2 regions of the Leucobacter sp. BZR 635 genome follow, and region 1 is predicted to be linked to the other one. Evidence: riboswitches for the same ligand, from Rfam matches in the RefSeq annotation. Region 1 holds a riboswitch; the other holds the start of a gene.
What was found. Region 1 has a riboswitch for thiamine pyrophosphate ahead of thiM (hydroxyethylthiazole kinase). Riboswitches for the same ligand answer to the same signal wherever they lie in the genome.
Positions count from the first base shown of each region.

Region 2: another riboswitch for thiamine pyrophosphate. It lies ahead of ACI1US_RS12230 (thiamine-binding protein); the one in region 1 lies ahead of thiM (hydroxyethylthiazole kinase).

Region 1 covers NZ_JBLUNZ020000051.1:68,979-85,683, forward strand. The annotation lists gene ACI1US_RS10840 (biotin transporter BioY) at 1-22, opposite strand, end outside; gene ACI1US_RS10845 (TetR/AcrR family transcriptional regulator) at 93-680, shown strand; gene ACI1US_RS10850 (hypothetical protein) at 774-974, shown strand; gene ACI1US_RS10855 (DUF4190 domain-containing protein) at 1,066-1,395, opposite strand; gene ACI1US_RS10860 (long-chain-fatty-acid--CoA ligase) at 1,462-3,129, opposite strand; gene ACI1US_RS10865 (Fic family protein) at 3,598-4,791, opposite strand; gene nucS (endonuclease NucS) at 4,910-5,602, opposite strand; gene ACI1US_RS10875 (MFS transporter) at 5,612-6,880, opposite strand; gene ACI1US_RS10880 (MATE family efflux transporter) at 6,942-8,297, opposite strand; gene ACI1US_RS10885 (M13 family metallopeptidase) at 8,453-10,441, shown strand; gene ACI1US_RS10890 (hypothetical protein) at 10,855-11,757, opposite strand; TPP riboswitch at 12,039-12,133, shown strand; gene thiM (hydroxyethylthiazole kinase) at 12,124-13,107, shown strand; gene thiE (thiamine phosphate synthase) at 13,104-13,748, shown strand; gene ACI1US_RS10905 (bifunctional hydroxymethylpyrimidine kinase/phosphomethylpyrimidine kinase) at 13,745-15,298, shown strand; gene ACI1US_RS10910 (tRNA uridine(34) hydroxylase) at 16,020-16,705, opposite strand, start outside.
Region 2 covers NZ_JBLUNZ020000061.1:1,183-12,804, forward strand. The annotation lists gene ACI1US_RS12220 (DEAD/DEAH box helicase) at 1-1,202, opposite strand, end outside; gene ACI1US_RS12225 (NADP-dependent oxidoreductase) at 1,492-2,508, opposite strand; TPP riboswitch at 2,647-2,754, shown strand; gene ACI1US_RS12230 (thiamine-binding protein) at 2,748-3,044, shown strand; gene ACI1US_RS12235 (ABC transporter permease) at 3,087-3,836, shown strand; gene ACI1US_RS12240 (ABC transporter substrate-binding protein) at 3,833-4,843, shown strand; gene ACI1US_RS12245 (ABC transporter ATP-binding protein) at 4,821-5,648, shown strand; gene ACI1US_RS12250 (ABC-F family ATP-binding cassette domain-containing protein) at 5,720-7,414, shown strand; gene ACI1US_RS12255 (helix-turn-helix domain-containing protein) at 7,466-8,317, opposite strand; gene ACI1US_RS12260 (hypothetical protein) at 8,533-9,000, shown strand; gene ACI1US_RS12265 (hypothetical protein) at 8,997-9,230, shown strand; gene ACI1US_RS12270 (VOC family protein) at 9,482-10,411, shown strand; gene ACI1US_RS12275 (MarR family winged helix-turn-helix transcriptional regulator) at 10,486-10,956, shown strand; gene ACI1US_RS12280 (VOC family protein) at 11,023-11,622, shown strand, end outside.

The sequences.
Region 1 (16,705 bases):
CGGGGGCTGGTGAGGCGGTCATTCGTACTCCCAAGATCGAACCTGAACGGTGTTCTGGTGAACAGTGTTCAGGTTAGCGATACACTGGTGCAATGCGCAACACCAGAGCCGACGTCGTCGCCGCGGCGCTGCGCGTGCTCGCGGGCCAGGGCCTCGAATCATGCTCGATGCGCAGGGTCGCCGCGGAGCTCGACGTGCAGCCCAGCGCGCTCTACCACCATGTGCCGAACAAGCAGAGCCTGCTTGCGCTCATGGCCGATGAGATTGTGCGGCGGGTGCGGCTCGCGAGCACCGATCCGCGCGCCCTCTGCACGGAACTTCGCGCCGCAATGCTCGCGGTGCGCGACGGGGCCGACGTTGTCGCGACCGTCGAAGCATTTAGATTGGGATCTTCTGCCGTTGAACACCGGCTTGCCGAGCTCGTCGGCGCGGACGGCGGCCGCACCCTGCTGCTCTACACCTTTGGGCACACGCAGTCGACGCAGACGCATCGCCAGGCCGCGGAGTTCGGCGCGCTGCTCGACTCGGAACCGGGTGAGGGGAGCGAACCCGGTACCGCGAACGCTGGCATGGGTGAACAGCCCGACGATCTCGACGCATCCTTTGCCCGCGGCCTCGACATTATTCTCGCCGGGCTTGCCGCCGCGCCCCCGCGCGAGCGAATACTCCCGCGGGTCTGAAAACAGCCTGAGACTTCCGCAGAATTATCGGTGATTCTTTCAGAAACCTACGAAAAGCTAGAGGCCTACCGCTGGAAACGAAGGGGGAACATCATGGGCTTTCTTGATGACGCAAAGCACAACGCAGCCGAGGCCGCGAAGAAGGTGAGCGACGCAGTCGAGGACGGCGTCGATAAGGCCAAGGACAAGATCGACGAGTTCAAGGCCGAGGCAGATGTCAAGCGTGCCGAGGCAGAACGCGACGCAGTGAAGGCGCGCAACGATGTCAAGGATGAGCTCCGAGACAACGAGTAGCCGCCGCTACAGCACAGACGCCCCGCGTCCCTGCCCCTGTTGGGGCGGGCGCGGGGCGTTCGTGTGTGCGGGGCGGGCTGGCGTTTTCGGCCTAGCCAATGGCGATCAGCCAGGCCCAGAAGAGCGTCGAGCCCACGATGATCGCGATCGTCAGGTACCCAAACACGAGCCCCGTGAGTGCGACACCGCGCCCCACCCCGGTGCGGTTGGAGGTGCGCAGGCCCATGTGGCCGAAGACGATCGCGAGCAGCGCTGGCAAGAACGCGACCGCGCCGGCGATGATGCCAAAGATCGGGAACGGCGACCAGATGCCGATGAGGCCCCCAACGATGCCGAGGATCAGCGACGTCACTGCCATCGCGTTGTTTGGGGGCGGCACCGGCTGCTGGTAGACGATCCGCTGAGGAGGCTGGTAGCTCATGCCCTGATAGTACCGACCGGCGGTGAGGTGGAGCCGGGAAGACCGGGCTGGGCGGCGGGCATGCCCTTACTCCGTTGACGTAGAGGTGCCCGCGTGCTCGAGCCGCAGCGCCTTCTTGTCGATCTTGCCAACGCCCGTGCGCGGCAGAGTGTCGACGTGAACAATGTGCTCTGGCAGCTGCCACGCCGCAAACCTCTCGGCGAGACCCGCGTGGAGCTCCTCGAGCGTGAGCGGTGTGCCATCGGTCGTCACCACGAGGGCGAGGGGGCGCTCCTCCCACCTCGGGTGCGGGATGCTGATGACGGCCGCGTCAGCGACCCGCGGAATGCCGACGATCGCGTTCTCCATGTCGATCGACGAGATCCACTCGCCGCCGCTCTTGATTACGTCCTTGAGCCGGTCGGTGAGCTTCAGGTAGCCATCTGCGTCGACGCTGCCGACATCGCCACTGCGCCAGTGGCCGTCAAGGAAGTGATCGCCGTCATCGTCGAGGTCGAAGTAGCGCTCGGCGATCCACGGGCCGCGCAGCAGGATCTCGCCGACGCTCTCGCCATCGTGCGGAAGCGTGTTGCCCTCGGCATCGATGACCCGCACGTCGATCCCGTTCACGATGAGTCCCTGGCTTCGCTTGCGGTCCCACATTTCTTCGTCGGTCATGGTGCCGCGGAGCGACGGCTTGAGCCCGAGGTTGACTGCCACGAACGGCGTGGTTTCGGTGGCCCCGTAGGCGTGAATCACATTCGCGCCCGTGAGCTCATAGAACTCGCGCATGAGCGAGAGCGACGGCTCTGTCGAACCCGAGACGAGTCGCGCGCGGCTGAGGTCGGGCTTCGGGTCGAGCGTCTTGACGTAGTCGAGCATCGGCTGGAAGATCGCCGGCGCTCCGTTGGCGACCGTTACCTCCTCCTCAATGAGCTTGTCGACGAGGGCGGGGAGATCCTCCGCCTGGTAGCGGCCCGGCAGCACAATCTTGGCCGCGCTATAGACCGCGGCCTGTGGGAAGCCCCAGCTCTGGCAGTGGAACATCGGGGTCACCGGCATGACCGTGTCGTCGGCACCGATGTCGAGGCTCGCTGCCGCGGTGAGCGTGTGCAGGTAGATGCTGCGGTGCGAGTAGAAGATGCCCTTCGGGCGGCCGGTCGTGCCCGTTGTGTAGCAGGCGCTGTACGCCGACATCTCGTCAACGACGGGCCAGTCGTAATCGGGGTTCGCCGCCGCGACCAGGTCTTCAAAGTGCCGCGCATTGGGGAGCGTGGTCTCGATCTCCGACATCGGTCGGTCCGACATGATGACCCAATCAGTCACGCCGGGCGAGTGCGCCGCAAGCCCCTCCGCGACCGGCAATAGTGTCTCGTCCACCAGGATCACTGACGCGCCACTGTGCGCTGTCACGTAGCCGAGATCCCCTGGCGGGAGCCGAAGGTTCATCTGGAGCATGACGGCACCCGTGCCCGGGATCGCCCAGTACAGCTCGAAGTGGCGCTTGCTGTTCCAGTCGAGGATGCCCACGACATCGCCCGGCGAGACGCCGAGTGACTCGAGCGCGTTGGCAATGCGCTGGGTGCGAGCGTATGAGTCGGCGTAGGTGTAGCGGTCCCAGCCGCCGGTGGCGGTTCTGAAGATGATCTCTTGCTCGGGAAAGGTGCGTGCCGAGTGCCGAATGATCGTGGTCGTATTCAGCTGGTAACTATCGCCCATCGTTGATGGTTTGCCGGTGACGAACTTGGTGGTCATGATTCCTCCTCGAATCAACGTGCACCCGGCGCGGCCCCAGGCAGCACGCGCTGGGGAGCGACCGTTGCGCTGTTAATCCACAACCGTACCTTGCATTGGTGTGTGTTGCCAGAAAAGGGGTCTTCTGTTGTGGATCAGCGCGCGAGCGAGGCACCGCTGCGCGTGGCTGCCCCAGCGCAGAGCCCGCGTCCCGAGAAGAGCCCCGCGTGGCATCCTCACTGCCCCGATTAATTCAGACCGACCCTTGCGGGGGCCAAATGAGGGTCGGGGTGGATGGCTCGGGGCCTTGTAGTTGAGGAGAGATCTTCCCCAACAGTGCAACTCTTCTTTCACTTGAAGAGAGGTGTTGTGGAACATCTCTCCTAAAAGGGCGTGTTCTTGTCTCCCATGCCGCTATCATCCGCGGTGCGCGGCTTGCCCATCACGGCGTGCTGTTCAATGGAGCGCACCTCGCCCGAGCGGTCGGCTCTAGCGGACTAATACGGCGAGCACGCTCGGGGAGAAGTAGCGCTTCTTGTATGCGTTCTCGTCCAGAACTTCAAGAATCTCGAGTTCTCTCAACTGCTGCACGAGTCTGTTCGCTCGCTGATAGGAGACGTTGAGGTCCGTCTCAACCTTCTTGACGGTGAAGCTGGGGTTCGCGACGGCCAAATCAACCAGAGCGTGTGCGGTGTCTGCCCGCAAGTGTGAGGCGCGTAGCCGATCTTTCAGTTCAGCTTGGACCGCGACGAGTTCGAACATTTGGTGCTGGGTGGCGTCAGCTGCAGCCTGCAGCCCCTGTGCGAAGAATCTCACATACGCGTCCCAGTCTCCGGCTGAGCTCACTCCGAATAGCCGATCGTAGTACGTGCTCCTTCTCGCCTCAAACCAGGGAGAGACCGTGAGTGTGGGCTCGCTGAGCACGTTGTTTGCGAGCAGGGTCAGAACAATGAGGTACCTGCCGACGCGCCCGTTTCCATCCATGAAGGGGTGTAGCGACTCAAACTGATAGTGAGACATCGCGGCAGCAACCACTGGATCGATTGATGCGCTGTGGTCAGCGCGCATCCAGTCAACGAGGTCTTGCATTCCCGTGTGTAATTGGAGCCCGGGCGGCGTCGGAACAAAGCGGGATCTGTGCACGGGTAGCGCCTCTGGAATGGCCTCTTCGCGGATCCCAATGACCACCTGTTGGTCGCGGATCTGGCCAGAAACGCGTTCCAGTTGAGTGCCGCGCATCAACTGTCCCTGCAGACCCGTGATGAAAGAAACAGTGATCGGGAAGCCCCTGGCGATACTGTCAAATCCTTGATTCGCCATGTTGACGTAGTTCATCACTTCGACAAGTTCTGGCGATGACGGTGCGTCTTCATCCGCAGTGAGGACATCCTCCAGCGGGGCATACGTGCCCTCGAGCGCGGAGGTGCTCTGAGCTTCGCGCCGGAGGGTGGGGAGCCTCAGCAGAGTTGGGTTTGGAAGCTGCTTGGACGTGGCATCCAGCGCCGCCAATGATGCGCGAGCAGCGCTCACTGCCAGATAGGTATCCGGTGAGAGCTGTGGCATCTTGTCCTCGAGCGGATTCGGAACAAAGGCCATGTGTGACCACGCGCCACGTCGAGGGTCCACCCCGCTAATGGGGACAAGCGCTCCGGAGGTGCTCTTTTCGAAGAGATCTAGATCCACAATGCAACTCTAACCCCATTTGAAGAGAGGTGTTGGGGAACATCTCTCTTAAAGGAAGGTTTTGCGATGCGTCATGGGGGCTGAGTTCGCGTCGCGCGCGGACAACGCGGATGTCGAGCTAGAAGAGCGTGTTCTTGTCTTCCATGCCGCGCATCGCGTCGTAGTCGAGTACGAGGCAGCGGATGCCGCGATCCTCCGCGAGGGTGCGTGCCTGCGGCTTGATCTCCTGCGCCGCGAAGACGCCAGAGACGGGGGCGAGCAGCGGGTCGCGGTTCATGAGTTCGAGGTAGCGGGTGAGCTGCTCGACGCCGTCGATCTCGCCGCGGCGCTTGATCTCGATCGCGATCGAGGTGCCGCTCGCGTCGCGGGCCAAGATGTCTACGGGGCCGATCGCGGTCATGTACTCGCGGCGCACGAGCGAGTGGCCCTCGCCGACGAGCTCGATCTGCTCGGCGAGGAGCTCCTGCAGGTGGGCCTCGACGCCGTCCTTGATGAGACCCGGGTCGACCCCGAGGTCGTAGGAGGAGTCGTGGATGATCTCGAAGAGCGACACGATGAGCTTGTCAGCGGTCTTCTTGTGAGTGACCTGCCACTGCTCAACGATGCCGGCCTCGCGCACCTCGTCGTCGAGTTCGAGTGTCTCGTGCGAGCACGGCGGGCTCATCCAGTTCAGCGGCTTGTAGGAGCCGCCGTCGGAGTGCACGAGAATGCTCCCGTCGCCCTTCAGCATGAGCACGCGCTTGGCGCGCGGCAGGTGCGCCGAGAGACGACCCGCATAGTCAACGGAACAGTCAGCAACCACGATACGCACCGTGACAGTTTAGCCGGTTGTGTTCTTGCCCGCCTGCAGCCCCGGCTCGCGCGCCGCACCCGCCGCGAACAACACGAACACGAGCAGCACCACGATCGGCAGGAACGCCCGCAGCAGGCCGAAATGCTCGCCGAGGAAGCCGATGGCCATGGGACCCAGCAGGAACGCCGCGTAGGCGATCGCCGAGACCGTCGCGACGCCGCGGACCGCCTTCTCGGGGTCGTCGGCCGCCGCCGAGACACCGATGGGGAACCCGAGCGCGCTGCCCACGCCCCAGAGCGCAGCGCAGACGTACGCTGCCCAGGTGAACGGGAGCACGTTCATGAGCACGATGCTCGCGCCGGCGGTGATGGCGCTCGCGCGGAGGATCCACACCCGCCCGAAGCGGCCGAGCAGCAGACTACCCGAGGCGCGCGTGGCGAGCATGGCGACGAAGAAGACCCCAAGGGCGAGCGCCGCGGCGGGATTCGTGAACCCGCGGTGGTCGGCGAGCGCGAGCGGCAGCCAGTCCGTCGCGGTGCCCTCGGTGAGGCTCAGGCTCATCGCGAGGAGCCCGATGACGATGATGCGGGGGTCGCGCCACGGGTTGTAGTTCGCGGGCTTTTGCGGGTTCGGGTCAGCCGCGGGATTGGCGAGCAGCTGTATCGGGCCCGTGTTCGTGTTCACCGGGAGCGGCGCATCGGGCGCGGTGCTCGGCTCAACGCGGGGGATGCGCTGGATCGCGAAGAGGATCCCCGCGACGATCACCGCGAACACCACCCCCAGGTGGATCGGTACTGGCACCCCAAACTTCTCGGCGAGCGCGCCCGCTCCCATCGCGCCGACGCCGCCGAGGCTGTAGCCGCCGTGCAGGATCGGCATCCGCGATTTCCCGAGGGCACGTTCGGCCGCGGCACCGCTGACGTTCATCGCGACGTCGCTCGTGCTGAAGAAGAACCCGAAGCAGGCGAGCGCGAGCATCCCCAGACCCTGCAGGCCGAACCACAGCAGAGTTGCGCCGAGCGGCATGAAGAGTGCCTGCCCGAGCGCGCCGTAGAGGATCGCCTGGCGCGGGCCGAGCCAGGTCACGGTGCGGCCCGCCAACACGAGCCCGAGCACCGACCCTGAGGCGAGCGTCAGCCCGATAATGCTCATCTCGAAGGTGCTCGCCCCGAGATGGTCGCGCACGGCGGGGATGCGCGCGAGCCAATTACCGAAGCCGAAGCCAAACATCGTGAAGACGATGAGCACGCCAAAGGTCCACCGCGAAGGTGTGAACGGGGTGTCTCTAGCAGCCACAGTGCTCCTGACAAGTGAACGAAACCGCGTGGCGGCTCAACTGCTCTATTCTACGGGCTGGTTAGGCGCCGAGGACGATCCACTTGCCGCTCTTCGCGCGGATCCCGAGTGTGGTCGCGCGGGCGAGCATAAACACGATCATGAAGCACACCACAATCGCGACGAGTGCCGCCGGGCCCGACGGGACGAGCCGGGAGGCGAGCCAGAGCACCGGCAGGTAAACGGCGAGGTTGACCATGCTCGTCCAAGCAAGGTAGCGTGCGTCGCCCGCGCCCATGAGCACGCCGTCGAGCACGAACACGAAGCCGCCGAGCGGCAGCGAGATTCCGAGCACGATAAGCGCTGGCGGCAGCAACTCGAGCACGCCCGCGTCGCTCGTGAAAGCCCGGCCGATGACCGTGCTGCCGAGCGCGAGCAGAGCACCGATCACCGCGCCGGAGACGAGGCCCCAGAAAATTGTGCGGGAGACGACCCTGCGCGCCTGCGCTGCATTGCGGGAGCCGAGTGCGTCGCCGATGAGGGCCTGGGCCGCGATCGCGAGCGCGTCGAGCGCGAAGGCCGCGGTCGAGAAAATCGTGAACACCACCTGATAGGCGGCGGTCGCCTCGGTGCCGTGACTCGTCGCCGCGAACACCGTCGCGAGGAACGCGGCCCGCAGCCCGAGCGTGCGGATGAACAGCCAGCCGCCCGAGCGGCCCGCCTGCGAGAGCCCGTCGCGCTGCGGCCGCCAGCTCGCACCGGCGCGGCGCGCGTGCCGGGCCACCACCACAACGTACACAATGACCATGCCCCACTGTGCGGCTACCGTGCCCCACGCACTGCCGGCGATGCCCCAGCCGAGCCCATAGATGAACCACCAGTTCAGCAGCGCGTTCGCCGAGAAGCCGATCGTTGCAACGTACAGCGGCGTGCGGGTGTCTTGGAGGCCGCGCAGCAGCCCGGTCGCAGCGAATACGAGGAGCATCGCGGGGATCCCGAGGCACGACACCGTGAGGTAGGCGAGCGCCTGTTCCGTTGTCTCCGCGTCAGCTCCAAACGCGCGCACGAGGGGTGCTGCCGCCAGCCAGAGTAGGGTGCCGACGACAACGCCGATGCCAAGCGCGAGCCACAGCCCATCGATCCCCGCCTGCACCGCGCCCCTGAGATTTCCCGCGCCGCGCCTGCGGGCCACCATCGGGGTCGTCGAATAGGCGAGGAAGATCATCAGGCCGACCGCGGTCTGCAGGATCGCACTCGCGATCGCAAGCCCCGCGAGCGGTGCGGCCCCCAGGTGGCCGATAAAGATCGCGTCGAGCGTGAGGAGCATCGGCTCGACAATGAGCGCGCCGAGCGCGGGGAACGCGAGGGCCGCGATCCGGCGATCGATGGTGCGGCGACTCTGCCCAGATTCCCCGGGCTCCCCAACAGCTGCAGACATGAGCAACAGGCTATCGGCAGCCACAGACATTGGCGGAGGCGGCCGGGTTGCCCCGATCCGCCTGAACCGCCCGATCGATCTGATCGGCCGGAACGCCCGGATCGCTGAGAGTGAACGCCCTGTGCGCCGCGAGGAGCCGCGGCTAGGCTGAGCACATGAGTAACTCCGGTATTGATATCACCGAACTCGACGCGTCGGTGCGCCCCCAGGACGATCTGTTCCGTCACATGAACGGAAAGTGGATCGACCGCACCGAGATCCCGGCCGACAAGGCCAGGTATGGATCCTTCGCCGTGCTCGCCGAGAACGCCGAAGAGGCCGTGCGCGACATCATCACCGGCACGGAAGCCCCAGCCCCCGGCCTCATTGAGGGCGGAGCAGCTGCCGAGGCAGACAAGGTCGCCGCCCTCTACACGAGCTTCATGGACACCGAGCGCATCGACGCGCTCGGCGCTGAGCCGATCCGCGCCGACCTCGAGCGAGCGCTCACGGTTCCCTCGATCCCCGAACTCGTGCGCGTCACCGCGGAGCTCGAGCGGCAGGGCCTCGGCGGCTTCTACGGCATGTTCATCGACAACGATCCGGGCGACCCTGCCCGCTACATCCTGTTCGTGATGCAGGGCGGCATCGGGCTACCCGACGAGTCTTACTACCGCGAGGAGCAGTTCGCCGAGGTTCGTGAGCAGTACGTCGCGCACATCGAGCGCATGCTCACTCTTGCAGGCGTCGGTGCCGCGACCGCTGGCGATCCCGCCCGCCTCGCGAAGCTCGCCTTCGACCTCGAGACGCGCATCGCCGCGACCCACTGGGACACTGTCGCGAGCCGCGACATTCAGAAGCTCTACAACCTGCGCGATTTCGCCGGCCTTCAGGAGATCACTCCCGAGCTCGACTGGACCGCGTACATCGCGGCGATGGGCGCCCCTGAGGCAGCCTTCGCCGAGGTCGTCGCAGCCCAGCCGGACGCACTCGCCGGGCTCTCGGCCCTGCTCGTCGAGGACGAGCTCGAGGCCTGGCAGGCGTGGCTCGCGTGGGCGATCGTGCGATCCTCTGCCGCGCTCCTCACCCAAGAAATGTCGCGCGCAAACTTTGACTTCTACGGCACCGCGCTCACCGGCGCGACCGAGCAGCGCGAGCGCTGGCGTCGCGGCGTCTCCTTCGTCGAGGGCGCGATGGGCGAGGCCGTCGGCCGCATCTACGTCGAGCGCCACTTCGACGAGAACTCGAAGGCCGCCATGGATGAGCTCGTCGGCCACCTCATCGGTGCATACAGCGACTCGATCAAGGAGCTCTCCTGGATGGGCGAGGGCACCCGCGAGCGCGCCCTCGAGAAGCTCGGCAAGTTCACGCCGAAGATCGGCTACCCCGTGAAGTGGCGCGACTACTCGGCGCTCGCCGCAGACGCGAGCGACCTCGTCGGCAACTCGCACCGCGTCGCCGAGTACGAGTTCCAGCGCGAGTTCGGCAAGATCGGCAAGCCGATCGACGACACCGAGTGGTTCATGACCCCGCAGACCGTCAACGCGTACTACAACCCGGGCATGAACGAAATTGTCTTCCCCGCGGCGATCTTGCAGCCGCCGTTCTTCGACGTCACGTGGGATGCTGCAACGAACTTTGGTGCGATCGGCGCGGTCATCGGCCACGAGATCGGGCACGGCTTCGACGACCAGGGCTCGCGCTACGACGGCGACGGCAAGCTCACCGACTGGTGGACCGAGCAGGACCGCGAGGCCTTCGAGAAGCTCACGGGCGCGCTCATTGGCCAGTACAACGAGCTCTCACCTGAGGGTGCCGACGGGCAGACCGTGAACGGCGAGCTGACGATCGGCGAGAACATCGGCGACCTGTCGGGTCTCGAGATCGCGTGGAAGGCGTACCTGCGCTCGCTCGCCGGTGCCGAGTCGCCCGTCATCGATGGCCTCACCGGTGCAGAGCGTTTCTTCCTCGCGTGGGCGCAGGCGTGGCAGCAGAAGTCGCGGCCCGCCGAGGTCGTGCGTCTCCTGACGATCGACCCGCACTCGCCGAACGAGTTCCGCTGCAACCAGATCCTCAAGAACCTCGACGCGTTCCACGAGGCGTACGCAACGAAGCCGGGCGACGCCCTCTACCTCGCTCCCGAGGAGCGCGTGAGCATCTGGTAGGTCAGGCTTTCCGGGCTCGGCTCGCACTGGCCAGGTCCGTAGATTTGCCCCGAATGAACTGCTCTGGCGCTGCCGGAGCGTACATTCGGGGCACACCGGCTACCGGGGCGCTGGGCGCTGGGGGCTGGGCGCTGGGCGAGCGCCCCGCCCCGCGCCATGTGGTCCTTCACCAGAGCAGGTGTGCAGTTCAGCGATCAGCAAGAACCCACGACGCATGCAGTCACCGTGAGCATTACCGAAACGCTCAACACGTGAAGACCGCCGAAAGCATATGGTCTCGGCGAGGTGAGGGTCTTTCAGCTGCTGGGCAACCCCGACCTCGCCGAGAACATATCGTGTGAGCGGCGATCGCGCGTGAGGGCACCTCCCAATAGGGCAGTGGTGCGCTCGTTACGACGTCACGCAGATGCGAGTTATTCGACCGAGTCGGTCGAATCCTCGTGTTTGCGCTGCTGCGTGAGCTGTTTGCGCTGCTGCGTGAGCTGCTTGCGCTCGGCGCTCAGCTGCTTCCGCTCCGCACGGCGCACCTGTCGGGGCACGCGGGGCGGGATCGCGGCGAGATTCTCCGGATAGACGAAGGGGACGGGGCCGAAGGCGACGCGCGCCGACCGAACGACGCGGCGGCCGAGCATGCGGTTTCCCGTGCCGCCGATGACCGCGCCGACACCGTAGGGAATCGCCTTCCCGATCACCGACGCGGTACCCGTCTTCGCGAGCTTCTTCAGGAACATCGACCGCAGCTGATCGAGGGCAGGGGTGACGAGGTTCTTCGGCATTGCCGTCGTGACGATCTCGCTCCAGAACGCCCCGCGCGCCATTCCCCCGGCGACCTGCCCGGTGACCTGGCGGAGCAGGGTTGCGCCCTCCTCACCAAGCATGAGCGCGAGGATGAGCGTGTGGGTGCGGTCGCGGTCGGTGAGCACGATGCCATGGACCTCCGCGACGGCGTGCGCGAACAGGGCGGTGGCCTCGATGAAGCCGAGGGTTTCGGCACTGGCGAGCGCGAGCGCGGCCGCTGTGCCCACGGCGGGGATCGCTGCCGCTGCACCGACTCCCGCGCCGCCAGCCATGACGGTGTTCACATAGTGGCGTTCGAGCATCTCGACGAGCTGCTGCGGGTTCGCGCCGGGGTGGCGCGACCGGATGCGCTTGAGGTGCGCGAGCACGATCGGGCGCTGCACGGTGAGCACGCCGTCGAGCGCCTTGGCCACCATTGGGTGGTGCTGCTGCGAGCCCGATGCCGAGGCGGCCTGCGGCGCAGCATCGATGACGATGATGGGCTCCTCAGGTCGGGGCGCGTAGCGGTACTCAGTCATAGCAACATGCTACGGAGCGACCCTGTGCGTAAAGTATCTGTTCGCTGTAGGGAGACGGCGCCCGGGCGGGGTCGACGCCGGGGCTGCCATCGGGCCGGGCTGCCCCGCTGCCGCCCCGGTTGTCCCGCTGAGCGGCCGGGTGGCCCCGCCTGCCGCCCCGCCCCACTGCCCCGTCTTTTCCATTCTGAGCCTTGTGCAGCCCGGAAACAGCTCACGGAGGAAAACTCGGGTCAGAACAGACGCGGTTTGACGGGGCGTGAGCGCCGTGGGCTAGGCTGGCCAGCAACGACACGGGGTGCCGCAACCAGCGGCTGAGATCAGACCCGTCGAACCTGCTCTCGGTAATACGAGCGAAGGGATGTCCCTATGCACGCACCATTTTCCATGCCCGCAGAAGCGCTGGGGGAGGTGACGGCAACACTGCTCGCCCGGCTCCGGCGGCGCGCGCCGCTCGTGCACAGCATCACCAACGGCGTGGTGCAGGGCTTCACTGCGAACACCCTACTTGCGCTCGGAGCGGCCCCCGCGATGGTCGACATCACGGGCGAGGCCGGGCTCTTCGCCCAGGCAGCCGACGGGCTGCTCATCAACCTCGGTACGCCGGCACCCGAGCAGCGCGACGCGATGCGCGAGGCCGTCGCGGGAGCGAACGCGGCCGGCACCCCGTGGGTGCTCGATCCCGTCGCGATCGGCTCGCTCCCGATCCGCACGGCGCTCGCTCACGAACTCGTCGCGCTGCGTCCGACCGCGTTGCGCGGTAACGCCTCCGAGATCCTCGCCCTCGCAGGGCTCGGCGCGGGCGGAAGGGGAACCGACGCGGCCGACGCGAACACCGCGGCGCTGCCGGCGGCGGCGCAACTCGCGAAGGATCACGGCTCGGTCATCGCCATCTCCGGCCCCGAAGACCTCATCCACACCGATGGCCGCACGGTCCGCGTGCTGGGTGGCGACTCGCTGCTCACCCGCGTCACGGGCGGCGGCTGCGCTCTCGGGGCGGTCGTCGCGGCGTTCCTTGCCGTCTGCGACGAGACCGGCGATGCCGATGCTGCTGCGGCGGTCGCTGCCGCCCACGCCGTGTATGGCCTCGCGGCCTCGGTCGCCGCGGCGGGTTCGGATGGCCCAGGGAGCTTCGCTGTGCGGCTGCTCGACGAGCTGTCGCTGCTCACTCCCGAGCGGGTGCGTGCGGAGGCGAGGTTCGCTGAGTTCGCGCCGGGGGATCTCACAGATCTCGCAGATCCCGCAGACACAGCGGATCCCGCGGGTCCCGCAGACACCGCCACCGCCACCACCGCCACCGCGGCCACCGCGGCCGCGGCCACCGCGGCCGACACAACGGAGGCCCGCGCATGAAGCTCGACCTGTACCTCGTCACCGACGCCGCCCTCTCGGGGGAGCGCGGCGTCGTGGAGACGGTGCGCCAGGCCGTGAACGGCGGCGTCACGATCGTGCAGCTGCGCGACAAACACGGCTCCGCCGCAGAGCAGCTCGGCGAGCTCGAACAGCTCGCCGTGGTGATCGACGGCCGCGCGGATCTCGTCATCAACGACCGCCTCGACGTCGCGGTCGCAGCACGCGCTCGCGGGCTGCGAGTCGGCGTGCACCTCGGGCAGGGCGACGACGCGGTGACCCGCGCCCGCGCCGAGCTCGGGCCAGACGCGTTGGTCGGTCTCAGCGCGAACACCCGCGAGCACTTCGATGCCGTCGCGCGGATGGATCCCGGCACCGTCGACTACCTCGGCGTTGGGGCGATCCGCCCCACCACGACGAAACCCGACCACCCACCGGTGCTCGGTATCGAGGGGTTCCGCGAGCTTGCGGCGCTCACCGAGCTGCCGTGTGTCGCGATCGGCGGCGTGCAGCTCGCCGACGTCGCCCCGCTTCGCGCAGCTGGCGCGGCCGGCATCGCGCTCGTCTCGGCGCTCTGCGCCGCACCCCACCCGGCGGAAGCCGCCCACATGTTTCTTTCTGAGTGGCAGGAGGCCGCCCGATGAACGCAGTTGCAGAACCCCAGACCCGCCAGATCCCGAACATCCTCTCGATCGCGGGAACAGACCCGACGGGCGGCGCGGGCATCCAGGCCGACCTGAAATCAATTGCTGCCGGCGGCGGCTACGGCATGGCTGTCGTCACCGCGCTCGTCGCGCAAAACACGCAGGGCGTGCGCGAGGTGCACGTGCCCGACACGGCGTTCCTGCGGGCGCAGCTCGACGCCGTCTCCGACGACGTGCGTATTGACGCGCTGAAGATTGGGATGCTCGCGAACGCCGACGTCATCACGACGGTGGCCGCCTGGCTGAGCGAGGTGCGTGATCGGGCGGCGACATCGGGAGCCGTAGCGCAGCCCGCGTTCCCCGTCGTGCTCGACCCGGTAATGATTGCTGCGAGTGGGGATCCACTGCTCGAACCCGACACCATCGAAGCGCTGCGGGCGCTCGTGCCGCTCGCCGACCTTGTCACGCCGAACCTGTTTGAGCTCGCTGAGCTGGCAGGGGAACCGCTCGCTGCCGACTGGGCCCAGGCGCTCGCCCAGGGCGCGCGGATTGCAGAAACCTACCGCGTCCGCGTGCTCGTGAAGGGCGGCCACCTGGCGGGCGACAGCGCCCCCGACGCGCTCGTCGCGCCGGGTGGTGAGGTGACGGAGTTTCCGGGGGCGAGGATCCACACCCCGCACACGCACGGCACCGGCTGCTCGCTCTCCGCAGGGTTAGCGGCGCGGATTGCGCGCGAACCCGGCGACTGGGCGACCGCGACCCGCGAGACCAAGGCGTGGCTGCGCGAGAGTCTTCAGGCGGCTGAGCGGCTGAGCGTGGGCGAGGGATCGGGGCCGCTGCTCCACCTCGCGGGGCTCTGGCAGCGCGGTGGCCTCACCACGGCTCCCACTCCGGAGTCGATCCGCGCGGAATGGTGGGAGGGCATCGCGCAGGTGCGCCAGGAAACCGACGACCTCGGATTCATTCAGGGGCTCGCCAACGGCACGCTCGAGCGTGAGCACTTCCTCGAGTACATCGCGCAGGACTCCGTCTACCTCATCGCCTACTCGCGGGCGCTCGCCCGGGTATCCACGCTGGCCCCGACCCCCGAGGAGCAGGCGTTCTGGGCGCGGGCAGCGAACGGGGCGATCATGGGGGAGTTCGAGCTGCACCGCGCCAGGCTCGGCGACGACGAGCCGATTGAGGTCGCGATCCAGGCCCCTTCAGCTGCGACGAGCGGCTACACGAACCACCTGCTCGCCGCGAGCACCAAGGACTACGCCGAGGCGGCGGCCGCGATGCTGCCCTGCTACTGGGTGTACGCGGATCTCGGGCAGCGGCTCCTCGCAGGCGAGATCCACGAGCGCGCGAAGTCGGCCGAGCACCCGTATGCGGAGTGGATCAGGACCTACGACGACCCCGGCTTCGCCGCCGATAACGAGACCGCTATCGGCTACGTGGCCGCCGCGGCGTCCGCGGCAACTCCGGAGACACGGGAACGGATGTGGCGCGCCTTCGAGGCCGCAACGATCTGGGAGCGGGAGTTCTTCGGGCAGACGCCGGCCGGGTAGATTGCGGCCTGCGGGTAGCGCGTAGTGAAGCATCCGCGCGCTGCCCGGGTCTTGTCTGGGCCATCCTGCAGCTGCGAACACGCTGCCTGGAAAAGCAATTGCCCCAGCGCGGCGATCTGAAAGACCTCGTCTGGGGCGTACGTAGTTAGTCTAAACCGGCTGTTCATAATTGAAGGTGTCGGGCCACGGTGGGGAGTCGTAACGAGTGCGGTCTTCCCTTACCCGCCGAGAGGCCAGAACCACCTGCAGCGACGAAAGCACCGGAGGGGTTGCGGCAGGCATAAGGCCCGCGCCCATCTGCCCTGCCGGGGCGAGGGCGCAAGTGCTCGAGGCAGCAGTCAGCGCGCACGTTGGCACGAGGTTGTGTTGAAGCGGAAGTGGCTCCGGCGGGAGTGCTGCAGGGGCTCCCGCGCTCGCTACTCGGCTGACGGCGTCCGGTTGCTCTGGGTGGTTTCCACCGTGCTAATGAACCGCGGGCGCCACAATCCCTAGGGGAGAAGACACGTCGCCTGATGCGCTCAAACACCATGATCTCAGCGAAGTCGTGAGTGATTTACCGTAAATGAACCATGACTTCGCTGAAGTCATGGTTGTTGAGCGTGCCGAATCGCTGAGGTCTACACCTTCAATGGTGGGGAGCCCGGAAACCATACGAGCTCGAATCGCAGGCGCTCTCAGTGAGCGCGCGGGAAATTAGATTCCTCTCAGTTCAGTATTTCGCCTAGCTGGCGTGAGGCGCGAGCTGGTGCGCCTCGCAGCGCACGGCCTCGTGCTCGGAGCATGCGACGAAGCGCTCGCGGCAGGATCCCTCGGCGCAGTCGACGAGGTGTGAGGTGGGGGCCTGGCACACGGCGCAGCTGCCGATCACCGCAGCGCCGGGCGCGAAGTCCATCGCCTCGCGGCCGTCGAACACGGCGAGCGATCCCTCCCAGAGGCCGTCGTTGCCGAAGGCCTCACCGTAGCGGACGATGCCGCCGTCGATTTGGTAGACCTCTTCGAAGCCGCGCGCGACCATCGCGGCCGAGAGGATCTCGCAGCGGATCCCACCGGTGCAGTACGTCACGATGGGCTTGCCCTTGATGTCATCGAACGCGCCCGATTCGATCTGAGCGATGAAGTCGTGTGTCGTCTTCACGTCGGGCACAACTGCGCCCTTGAAGCGACCAATCTCCGCCTCCCAGGCGTTGCGGCCGTCGAAGAAGACGACGTCGTCGCCGCGCTCTGCGACGAGCTCGTTCACCGCGGCGGGGGAGAGGTGCGTGCCGCCACCAACGACGCCCGACTCGTCGACGACGGTCTCGGCGGGAATCCCGAATGCGACGAGTTCGTCGCGTACCTTTACGCTGAGCTTCGGGAAGTCAGAGATGGCCTGCCAGGGCACGCTGCGATCGATGCCCTTGAGCAGGT
Region 2 (11,622 bases), on a different contig from region 1:
AAGACCGGCTTCACGATCTCGGCGACCTCACCGACGAGATCGACGACCACGGGCGACTCAGCGGTCACGGTTTGCGGGGTGACCTTGATGCCGGCCTTCCGCAGCAGCACCGCGGTGTCCTTGCGCTGCGTCGGCAACATGATCGTGACGACCTCGCCCTCCTTGCCGGCGCGGGCGGTGCGGCCCGAGCGGTGCAGATAGGCCTTGTGCTCGGCCGGCGGATCGACGTGGATGACGAGCTCGATGTCGTCGACGTGCACGCCGCGCGCTGCGACGTCAGTCGCGACGAGCACCTTCACGTCGCCCGCTGCGAACGATGCGAGGTTGCGGTCGCGGATGCCCTGCGAGAGGTTGCCGTGCAGGTCGACGGCGGGGATGCCGCCCTCGGTGAGCTCGCGCGCGAGTTTCTTCGCGTGGTGCTTCGTGCGCATGAACAGCACGCGGCGGCCGGTGCCCGAGGCGAGCTTGCGAACGAGGGCGCGCTTGCCGGCGGGGCTGTCGACCTCGAAGACGTGGTGGGTCATGGCCGCGACGGGGCTGTTCGCCTCGTCGACCGAGTGCGAGACCTCGTTGTGGAGGTAGCGGCGCACGAGCTTGTCGACGCCGTTATCGAGCGTCGCGCTGAACAGCAGACGCTGGCCCGACTGCGGCGTCTTATCCATGATGCGGGTGACGACGGGCAGGAAGCCGAGGTCGGCCATATGGTCGGCCTCGTCGAGCACGGTGATCTCGACGGCGTCGAGGTTCACGTGGCCCTGCTTCATGAGGTCTTCGAGGCGGCCGGGGCAGGCGACGACGATGTCGACGCCGTCCTTCAGTGCGTTCACCTGGCGGGTCTGATTGACGCCACCGAAGATCGTCGTGGTCTTCAGGTCGTAGCTCTTCGCGAGCGGCGTGATCACGGCGCTGATCTGGGTCGCGAGCTCGCGCGTGGGGGCGAGCACGAGCGCGAGCGGCCGGCCCGCGCGGCGCCTGCCGCCTGCGAGCGCGCCACCGAGGCGTGCGACCATCGGGATCGAGAACGCGAGCGTCTTGCCCGATCCGGTCTTCCCGCGGCCGAGCACGTCGCGCCCCGAGAGTGTGTCGGGGAGCGTGTCGATCTGGATCGGGAACGCCTCGGTCTTTCCCTCCGCCGCGAGCGTCGCGACGAGGGGAGCGGGCACGCCGAGCGCGCTGAAAGTGGTGGACTTCGTCTGGGTCATGTGGGTGTCAATGCCTTTCGGGCACAATCCACGGCCGTGCTCTGCGCCTCCGCGCTCACACGAGCGAATGAAGGCGGACATCGAGATCCGTGGTGCATGGCGAAGGTGGCGAGCGCCACTTCCGTTCGCCGGAGAAAGATCTCAATTCACACTCTCGTTCGAGTGAGACGAGTGAGCCCGTGTGCATCGGATGCCGACGCATTTCTGCGGGAGACCCGGGACCTGAGCAAGCGTTCTACGACGCAGGGAAACCCTTTGGGTTTCACAAGTACCGCCAGTCTAGCAGCCGCTACTCGGTCACACGCACGAGCATTTTGCCCATGTTCGCGCCCTGCATCATGGCGATGAAGGCGTCAATCGTGTGCTCGATGCCGTCGACCACGGTCTCGTCGTACGCGATCTTGCCCTCGCCGAACCAGCCCGTCATCCGCTCAGTGAACTCGGGGGCCTTGTCCCAGTGTGCGCCGACGGTGAAGCCCTGCATGGTGAGGGCGCGGGTGATCATATTCGCGAGGTTCGTCGGCCCCACCGGACGTTCTGTCGCGTTGTACGCGGCGATGGCACCGCAGAGCGCGAGCCGGCCGCCGTCGTTCATCGCGGCGAGGGCCGCTTCGAGGTGGTCGCCGCCCACGTTGTCGAAGAACACGTCAACGCCGTCGGGGGCAGCGTCGGCGAGCTGGCCGCGCACAGGCCCGTCCTTGTAGTTAAACGCCGCGTCGTACCCGTACTTCTCGGTGAGCAGCGCCACCTTCTCGGGAGATCCCGCCGACCCGATGACGCGCCCCGCGCCCAACTGCTTGGCGATCTGACCGGCTGCGGTGCCGACCGCGCCGGCAGCGCCCGAGATGAAGACCGTATCGCCCTCCTGAAGCCCCGCAATCGTCGTGAGCCCGACGTAGGCGGTGAGCCCGGTCATGCCGAGCATGTGCAGGCGCAGCGACAGCGGCAGGCCCGGAACCTCCGCGACCGGTCGGAAAGTCGATGCGTCGGCCTGGATCACGTCGGTCCAGCCGTGCTGGTGCAGCACCGCGGTGCCGACTGGCAGCTCCTCCGCGGCTGAGGCGACGACGCGGCCGACTGCCCCGCCCGCGATAACGTCACCGATTTGGTAGGGCGGCACATAGCTGCGCGCGTCGTTCATGCGGCCGCGCATGTACGGATCCACCGACACGAACTCGTTGCGCACGCGCACCTCACCCGGCGCGGGATCCCCATACGTCACCGTGACCGTCTCGAAATCCTCGTGCACGGGCCAGCCGATGGGCCTGCGGGCGAGGCGGATCTGGGTGCTGTTCTCGTGGGTCATGATGCTCCTTCGCTCGGGGATCTGGCAACTTCAGCATCTCCGACCATAACGGCTCGCACTGGGCGCGTGTCCAGTCTGGACGACACCCCGGCACTTGCCACAGCACCGTGGTTCAAAGCTATGCTGAGGGTTCCAGTACACATCCGCTGGGGGGGCCCGAAGGGGCTGAGATCCACTACTTGTTGTGGACCACTCCAGGAACCTGATCTCGTTCACACGAGCGGAGGGAAGCGGTCACTATGTTGATCCATGTTCACGTATCACCCACACCGATGGGCGACGAAAACGGACGCTACAGCTGCGTCGAAGGCGCGATCCGCGTCATTGAGCAGAGCGGCCTCGAGTACGAGGTCGGGGCGCTCGGCACCACCATCCAAGGGCCAGCCGAACAGCTCTGGCCACTCATGCGCGAGCTCCACGACGCCACCCTCGCGGCCGGCGCCGATCGCGTCATGACGCACATCCGGATCCTCGAAGCCAAGGACGACGTCATCGAGGCATCGATGAGCGACCTGGCTGCACGCATCACGCACTAACGCCCGGCCGCCGTGAGACTCCTCACACGGCAGATTCTCCCAGTGCTCCTCGCCGTGACCGGCGCGGTGCTGCTGTGGGCTCTGCTCGTGCGTGTCACCGACGTCCCCGCCTACCTCCTCCCATCGCCCGCAAGCGTGTGGCAGGCGGCGTGGGGCGACCGGGCGCTGCTCGGGATGCACCTGCTTGCCACTCTCCGGATCGCAGTCGCTGGCTTCGCGGCTGGTGCTCTGCTCGGCGTCGCCGTCGCGGTTGTGCTCGGGCTCTCAGGGACGCTGCGACGCGCCGTCGAACCGCTGCTCATCGCAAGCCAGGCGATCCCGCCGGTGATCTTCGCTCCGATCCTCATCGCCGCCCTCGGGTTTGGCGCGCTGCCGAAGATCCTCGTCGTCACGCTCGGTGCGTTCTTCCCGGTCGCGATCAGCGCGAGCGCCGCCATGCGCGACGCCGACCGCTACCTCGTCGACCTCATGGTCTCGATGGGAGCCTCCCGGCTCACGGTACTCAGACGCGTCAGGCTCCCCGGCAGCGTCCCAGCGATCGTCGCCGGGACAAAGGTTGCCGCGAGCTACGTCGTGTTCAGCGCCATCATCGCCGAGTGGATGGGATCCTCCATCGGGCTCGGCGTCTACCTGCAACGCTCGCAAGCGAGCTACCAGATGGATCAGCTCTTCGCCGCAGTCGGCGTCATCGCCGTGCTCGGCGTGCTGCTCTTCTGGCTCTCCACACTCATCGGGGAGCTCGCGCTCGCGCGGCCCCGATCCGCCCACATCAGAAAGACATCGCACCAATGACGCTTCGCACCTCACCCACCCGGACCGCCGGCCCCGCCACCGCGCTCGCCGCGGCCCTCCTCCTCACGGGCTGCGGGGCAGCCGACACCGACACGGATCTGCAGCCCGCAACGCTCATGCTCAACTGGACGCCGAACGCACACCACGCCGGCATCTACTACGCGCAAGAACACGGGCTGTACGAGGCCGCCGGAATCGATCTGCAGATCATCGAGCCCGGTGACGGGATTGGTGCCGAGGCCGCAGTCGCAGAAGGCCAGGTCGAGTTCGGCATCTCGCAGGCAGAATCAGTGCTGCCCGCCCGCGCCGCAGGCATGGACGTCGCGGCGATCGCGACGCTGCTGCCCGTGAACGACTCGGTGCTCATGGGGCTCCAGGGCTCGGGCCTCACCTTTGACGCAGGCTCGCTCGCTGGCCTCACCTACGGTGGCTACGGCGGTGCCCTCGAAACAGAGATCATGTCTGAACTCACGAGCTGCGGAGGCGGCAACCCCGACGACGTCGAGTTCATTGAGATCGGCAACGTCGACTACCTTGCCGGCCTCGAACAGGACCGTTTCGACGTGACCTGGGTCTTCGGCGGCTGGGACGCCCTGCGAGCGCAGACCGAACGCGACGACGTCGTCATCCTGTCGATGGCGGAGTACGAGAGCTGCATCCCGAACTGGTACACCCCGATCATCGTCGGCAGCCCGAAGCTGTTGGACCAGGATCCCGAGCTCGCGGAAGCGTTCCTTGCGGCGACAAGCAGCGGCTACGACGCGGTCGTGGCGGATCCTGCTGCGGGTGCCGCAGCGCTCCTCGCCGGAGCGCCGGAGCTCGAGGAAGGCCTCGTGGAGAGCGCCGTCGCCTACTACGCTCCCCGCTTCACCGAGCAGGGCAAGTTTGGTGAGATGGAAGAGCAGGTGTGGCAGCGCTTCACCGACTTCCTCGTGCAGGCCGAGATGCTCGACGACGCGAAGGCGCTCGACGGCGCCTGGACGAATGACTACCTCCCCGCACAGTAACGCGCACGCCGCGGCTGGTGCGGCTGGCGGTCACGCGGGACTTACCGTGACCGCCATCTCGCACGCCTTTCGAGCACCGGGCAGCGGACGGTTCAGCCGCCGTGGGGAGCTGCGACCGGTGCTCGCCGACGTCTCATTCGACGTTGCGCCCGGCACACTCACCGCACTCGTCGGTCCGAGTGGGTGCGGGAAGTCGACGCTGCTGCGCATCCTCGCTGGCCTCGCAGTGCCTGCGGAGGGGAGCGCGAGAATCGGAACGGTCGGCCTCGTCGGCACCCCAGGTGGGGTTGCCTACCACCCGCAGCGTGACGCCTTGCTGCCGTGGCTGCGCGCACTCGACAACGCGACGCTCGGAGCCGAAACCTGCGGGCGAGACCGTGCTGAGGCGCGCAGCGAGGCGTTGGCGCTCCTCGACCGGTTCGGGCTCGCGGGCCAGCAGGATGCGTGGCCCGACGAGCTCTCGGGCGGAATGCGTCAACGGGTTGCGCTCATGCGGACGTTCCTCATGCCGCAGCAGGTGCTCGCGCTCGACGAACCGCTCGGCGCGCTCGACGCACTCACGCGCAGACGACTGCAACGTTGGCTGCTCGAGATCGTCGCGGAGGACCGTCGGCCGACTCTCCTCGTCACCCACGACATAGACGAGGCGCTGCTGCTGGCCGACCAGATCCTCGTCTTCAGCGACCGGCCTGGCCGGATCGTGCACGTCGAGAACCGCCCGGCCCCGGCCGCCCGTCTCGAGGAACACGAGACGGGCGAGGACCGGGAGGCGGCTCGCGGGCTCCTCGCGGCGCTCAAGGAATAGCTCAACCTGTCACAACGACAACGGGGCCACGACCGTCGCCAGGCCGGCAAACTTTTCAATAGGCTGAGTGCATGACTGCAACTCTCGTCGCCCAGGATCTCGCCGGCGGCTACGCGCACCGCACACTGTTCGAGGGGCTCGACCTCACCGTCGCGCCCGGCGACGTGATCGGCGTCGTCGGCGTGAACGGGGCGGGCAAGTCGACGCTGCTGCGGATCCTCGCCGGGGAGCTATCGCCGCAGGCCGGCTCGCTCCACCTCGCGCCGCGCGACGCCTTTGTCGGCTGGCTGCCGCAGGAACACGAGCGCGTCGCCGGCGAGACCGTCGCGGAGTATGTCGCGCTGCGCACCGGCTGCGCGCAGGCGACGGCCGAGATGGACGCGGCGGCCGAGGCCCTCGGCAGTACTGAGGCGGTGCGGCCGGGGGATCCAGATCCCGCCGACACCTACTCCGTGGCGCTCGACCGCTGGCTCGCGAGCGGCGCGGCTGACCTCGAGGAGCGCCTGCCCGCGGTGCTCGCGGAGCTGGGGATCCGCACGGGCGAGGGATCCGGCACCCCCGGCCGCGCGACCGCCGTGACCGAGCAGACCCTCATGACCTCGCTCTCTGGCGGGCAGGCCGCGCGCGTGGGCCTCGCCGCGCTCCTGCTCTCGCGCTTCGACATCGTGCTGCTCGACGAGCCGACCAACGACCTCGACCTCGACGGTCTCGAGCGCCTCGAGAGCTTCGTGCAGGGGCTCCGCGGCGGCGTCGTGCTCGTGAGCCACGACCGCGAGTTTCTCGCGCGCTGCGTCACCCGCGTGCTCGAACTCGACCTCGCCCAGAACTCCAACCGCGTCTTCGGCGGCGGCTACGACGCCTACCTCGAGGAGCGCGCGATCGTGCGACAGCACAAGCGCGACGACTACGAGGAGTTCGCCGCGAAGAAGGCCGACCTCGTCGCGCGTGCACGCACGCAGCGCGAGTGGTCGAGCCAGGGTGTGCGCAACGCGATGAAGAAGAACCCGGATAACGACAAGATCCGCCGCGCAGCATCGACCGAATCGAGCGAGAAGCAGGCGCAGAAGGTGCGGCAGATGGAGAGCCGCATCAAGCGGCTCGACGAGGTCGAGGAGCCGCGCAAGGAGTGGCAGCTCGAGTTCACGATCGGCGAGGCTCCGCGGTCGAGCGCCGTCGTCGCGACCCTCAACGCCGCCGTCGTGCACCAGGGCAACTTCACGCTCGGGCCGGTCTCACTGCAGCTCAACGCGGGCGAACGCGTCGGCATCACCGGGCCGAACGGGGCCGGGAAATCAACGCTGCTCCGGCTGCTCTTCGGCAGGCAGCAGCCCGACGAGGGGAGCGCCGCGCTTGGCGCATCGGTCGCGATCGGCGAGATCGACCAGGCGCGCTCGCTGTTCGCAGGTGAGGATCCGCTCGCCGAAGCCTTCGAAACCCTCGTCCCCGAGATGACCGCGGCCGAGGTGCGCACGCTGCTGGCAAAGTTCGGGCTCAAGGCGGACCACGTGAGCAGGCCCTGCGGCGAACTCTCGCCGGGGGAGCGGACGCGCGCGGGCCTCGCGCTGCTGCAGGCGCGCGGCGTAAACGTGCTCGTGCTCGATGAGCCCACGAACCACCTCGACCTGCCGGCGATCGAGCAGCTCGAGCAGGCGCTCGAAAGCTACGAGGGTGCGCTCCTGCTCGTCACCCACGACCGTCGCATGCTCTCGACGGTGCGCCTTGACCGGCGCTGGCAGGTGTCCGGTGGGGTCGTAACAGAGCTCTAGACGCACGGGCCTCGGCGCAGAGGCTAGACGCGGTGGTATGGCGGCACAGCTCTAGACGCACATCGGTGGGCCGAGCTCTACTTCCTCCCCGTCCACCGTCATCGTTGCGATGCCGCAGACGCGCGCCTCAACGTTTGGTTCGATGAGCAGCGGGGTATAGAGCGAGTTCACGCTCTCGGCGGTGCGCTCTTGGCTGCGGCTGCTCTGCGGGTCGTCCTTCGGGTAGATGCGCATGGAGAGCGTGTTGCCGTCGGCCGATCCGTCGACGCGCGTGACCCGGCCCCACACGCCCATGCACGAGTTTGAATACAGCATCTCGATCTGCACGGCACCGTCGTGGCGCGGCCCGACATCGGCGATGACCCTGTCGTGGCGGCACTCGGTCTTCATCGGGTCGACGCCATCGACAGGATCGAGGTACTCATTGCCCGCGAGGGCGGGACGTTGGCTGCTCCAGTAGTTCTCGCGGCTCTGCAGCACGTTCCACCACACCAGGCTTGACGCTCCGACGGAGAGCACCGCGGTGGCGGCGAGCAGGGCAAGGATGCGGCCTGCGCGCCGCGGCCGGCCGCCGGCGACGTCGCCGAGGTCGACGCTTCCCGACTGGGGGAGCCCGGGAATGAGGGTCTGGCGGCGGGCCAACCACGCGTCGGCATCGGCGTTGAGTTCGGTCGTGAGTACGCGAACAGTTTTCTCTGTGGGGAGCCGCTTGCCCGAGAAAGCTTCAGAGAGCACGCTCTTTGAAATGCCTGTGCGCGACTCAAGGGCGAGCAGTGTCGGGTCACCCGCGGTGAGCTTGAGAGAACGGAGGTCAGCTGCGAAACGCTCGCGGGAATCCTGAACGTCCGCACCCGTAGGGGGACGTTCGGAAACGCCCTCGGAAGTCTCCACATTGATAGCCATACTCCTTATATACCGGGCTTTTGCGCCAGTAGCGAGGGTTCCCTGCACGAACATGGGCGAAGAGCTGTTCGGACTTTCCGTCCTGAGTCAGGAAACCCGGTGGTTGTTGAGGATGTTGCCTGTCGCGGAGCGCACATCAGACGTACAGAGGAAAGGCTGTTAAGATTTCGCAGATAGGGCCGAGCGTATCCGCTGCAGCACGACCAGGAGAGTCAATGGCTATCGCGAACACCGTAACCGAGAGCGCACCAGCGCACGTTGAGTCAGAAGCGACTCCGTCGGAAGTCTCCGCAGGGGCACCGCAGGAGATTCAGCGCTCCGCCGCAGACCGCTTTATGCGCAGCCTGCTGCGTGTCGAAGGGGCGAAGAAGACGCCCTTCATCAACCGCGATGCGCACCGCAACTTCCGCGTCGCCATCGTGATCTCGGGAATTCGCTGCCTCATCACGTACCTGCTCATCCCGATCCTCGTGCCCGTGCTCGGCTTTGCCGGCGTGCTTGCCGCTCCGCTGGGCATCGCGCTCTGCCTGGTCGCGGTCGTGAACGGCGTGGTGAGTGTTCGCCGGTTCTGGATCAGTGACCACCGAGGCAAATGGATGTACACCTGGTTCATCGTGTTTGTCTTTGCGATCCTTGCCGTCGCTATGTACTCCGATATCGCGAGCATTGTGAGCCCAGCATGACCCCCGCGCCCGACACCTCAAACGCCGTCGATAGCGACGCCCGCGACAGTGATGCCCTCGGGAACGGCGTCCTTGATAACAGCACCCTCGATAACGGCGTTCTCGATAGCGCTGCCGCGGAAGATGACGGCCCCGAGCACGTTCCCGCGAACGCGTGGGTGACGATGGGGATCTTTGCGGTCTTCGTGATCGCGTTCGGCACCTGCGCGTCGACCTTCATGTTCAACTAGCGCAGGCTCTCCGCCCGGGCCGCTGCCGATTCCGCGTTGCGGCAGTGCTCGTCCTGCTGCTCTGCCGCTCTGCCGCTCTGCCGCGCTGCCGCGCTGCCGCGCTGCCGCGCTCCTGACGCCGCACTGTCCTGGCGCCGCAGTTCTGTGCCAGGGGCGAATCTGTGTATCGAAAGGTTGTCGCAACAACTAAGTTGTGTAGAGTGAGTGCGGCAACGGCCGGATCGCTGCCGCAGAAACGCAAGGAGCACGCAATGACTCACCAACTGGCATCCGAAGTCCCCGACGAGCGCTTGCTCTCAGCGGGGCTCGCCATGGACGCGGTCACGCTTCGTGTCGGCGACCTCGAACTGATGAGTAGCTACTACGAGAACGCGCTCGCGCTCACGCCCCTCGAAGAGCGGTCCCGAGGCGCTCAGGTGCACCGGGTGCTCGGACGCGGGAGCGTGCCGATGGTGCGACTGATCCACACCCCCGACCTCCCCGCAGTCAACCCTCGCGCCGCGGGGCTCTTCCACACGGCGTTCCTCTTCGAAGACGCCGCGAGCCTTGCCGCGACGGTCTACCGCACGGCGAAAGACCCACGCAGCAGCTTCAGCGGATCGAGCGACCACCTCGTCAGCGAGGCCTTCTACTTCACCGACCCTGAGGGCAACGGGATCGAGCTCTACCGCGACCGGCCGCGCGACACCTGGCAGTACGACAACGGCCAGATTCGCATGGATACGCTCTATCTCGATCCGAATGCCTACCTCCAGGAGCACCTCGACGACGACACCCTTGCGGGGGTCTCGACGAAGCCGGGCAGCATCGGACACGTGCACCTGCAGGTGGGCAACGTGCAGCGTGCCCGCGAGTTCTACGTCGACGCGCTGGGCTTCGCCGCAACCGCGAGCGTCAACTCGAGCGCGCTGTTCGCATCAGCCGGCGGGTACCACCACCACGTGGCCATGAACACCTGGAACAGCCAGGGTGCCGGCCCGCGAGCGGCCTCGCGGGGCCTCGGAAGCGTCGCCGTGACGTTGCCCGGCAGAGCCGACCTCGACGCGCTCGGCGCGCGGCTCCGCGCCGGGGGCTTCGCCTTCGCCGACGACGGCCATTCGGTCGCCGTCGACGACCCGTGGGGCACACGCGTCACGCTGTCGATGCCGGGTACCGGCGCGACGGAACTCATCGACCGATAGCGGCAGTGGCGGGCGGGAATCGCTGATCCCCCCGCCCCCGCGGACGAAGCACTCAACAACGACGGAACGGACGAATGACCTACTCAGCTCCACGCATGAACCCGGCAGAATCGCGGGCATGGCTCGGCCTGGTGTCAGTCTCTCAGCTCCTCCCGCACGTGCTCGATACCCAACTGCTGCGCGACTCCGAGCTGACGCACTTCGAATTCACGGTGCTGTCGGCACTGTACGTCGCGCCGGATGCGACGGTGCGGATGTCGCAGCTCGCGGAGACCACCGCTGCGACGCTCCCGCGGCTCTCGCACGTGTGCACCCGCATGGAAAAGCGCGAGCTTCTGCAGCGCGTGCCCTGTGCGGACGATCGGCGGGCGACCGACATCCAGCTCACCTCGACGGGGCGGCGAGTCTTCATTCGTGCGATCCCGAACCACATCGAACTCGTGCGCGGCCTCGTCATCGAGGGGCTCAGCCCCGAGCAGCTCGAGGCGCTCGCCGATATCACCGAGACGATCAACGCGCGCCTCAGCGCGCACACGGGAACCTAAGCAGCCCCACCAAATTGCCCGGCCCACCCCGCCGGGAAACCCAGCTCCGCCCACAAGGAAGAAGAGATGAACCGCAACACCCCCTCACACTCGCAGGCGCAGACCCAGATCCAGACCCAGGCGCGAACGCGAAACCGCGTGCTCGCCATTATCGGCGGAATCCTGCTTGTGGCGCTCATCGCCGGAGCGGCCTGGTGGTTCACGAGCCGTGCAGCGGGCGCAGGCGGTGCTGAGTCGCAGGTTGACGCGAACGGTGTGCCCATGGAGCGGGCCGACGGGCTGCCGGCAAGCACGGCGATGGGCGTGAACGAACTGCGCGTGCGGGCCTTCGACGAGGTGGAGACGTTCTACCGGGAAGCGATCGGCCTGGCAGTGCTCGACGAAGCCGAAGGTGACGTGACCCTCGGCCTGGGCGACGAGCCGATCATCAGGCTCGTGCGCTCGGAGGAGCCGCTGCCCAGCCCGACCGATGCCGGGCTGTTCCACACCGCGATCCTCTTCCCTGACCAGGCGACGCTCGCGGCGACTCTGCTGCTCGCCGCGGAGCACGCCCCCGAGCTGTATCAGGGCTCGGCCGATCACCTCGTGAGTGAGGCGTTCTACTTCGCCGATCCAGAGGGGAACGGGGTCGAGCTGTATGTCGATCGATCGCGCGCTGAGTGGCAG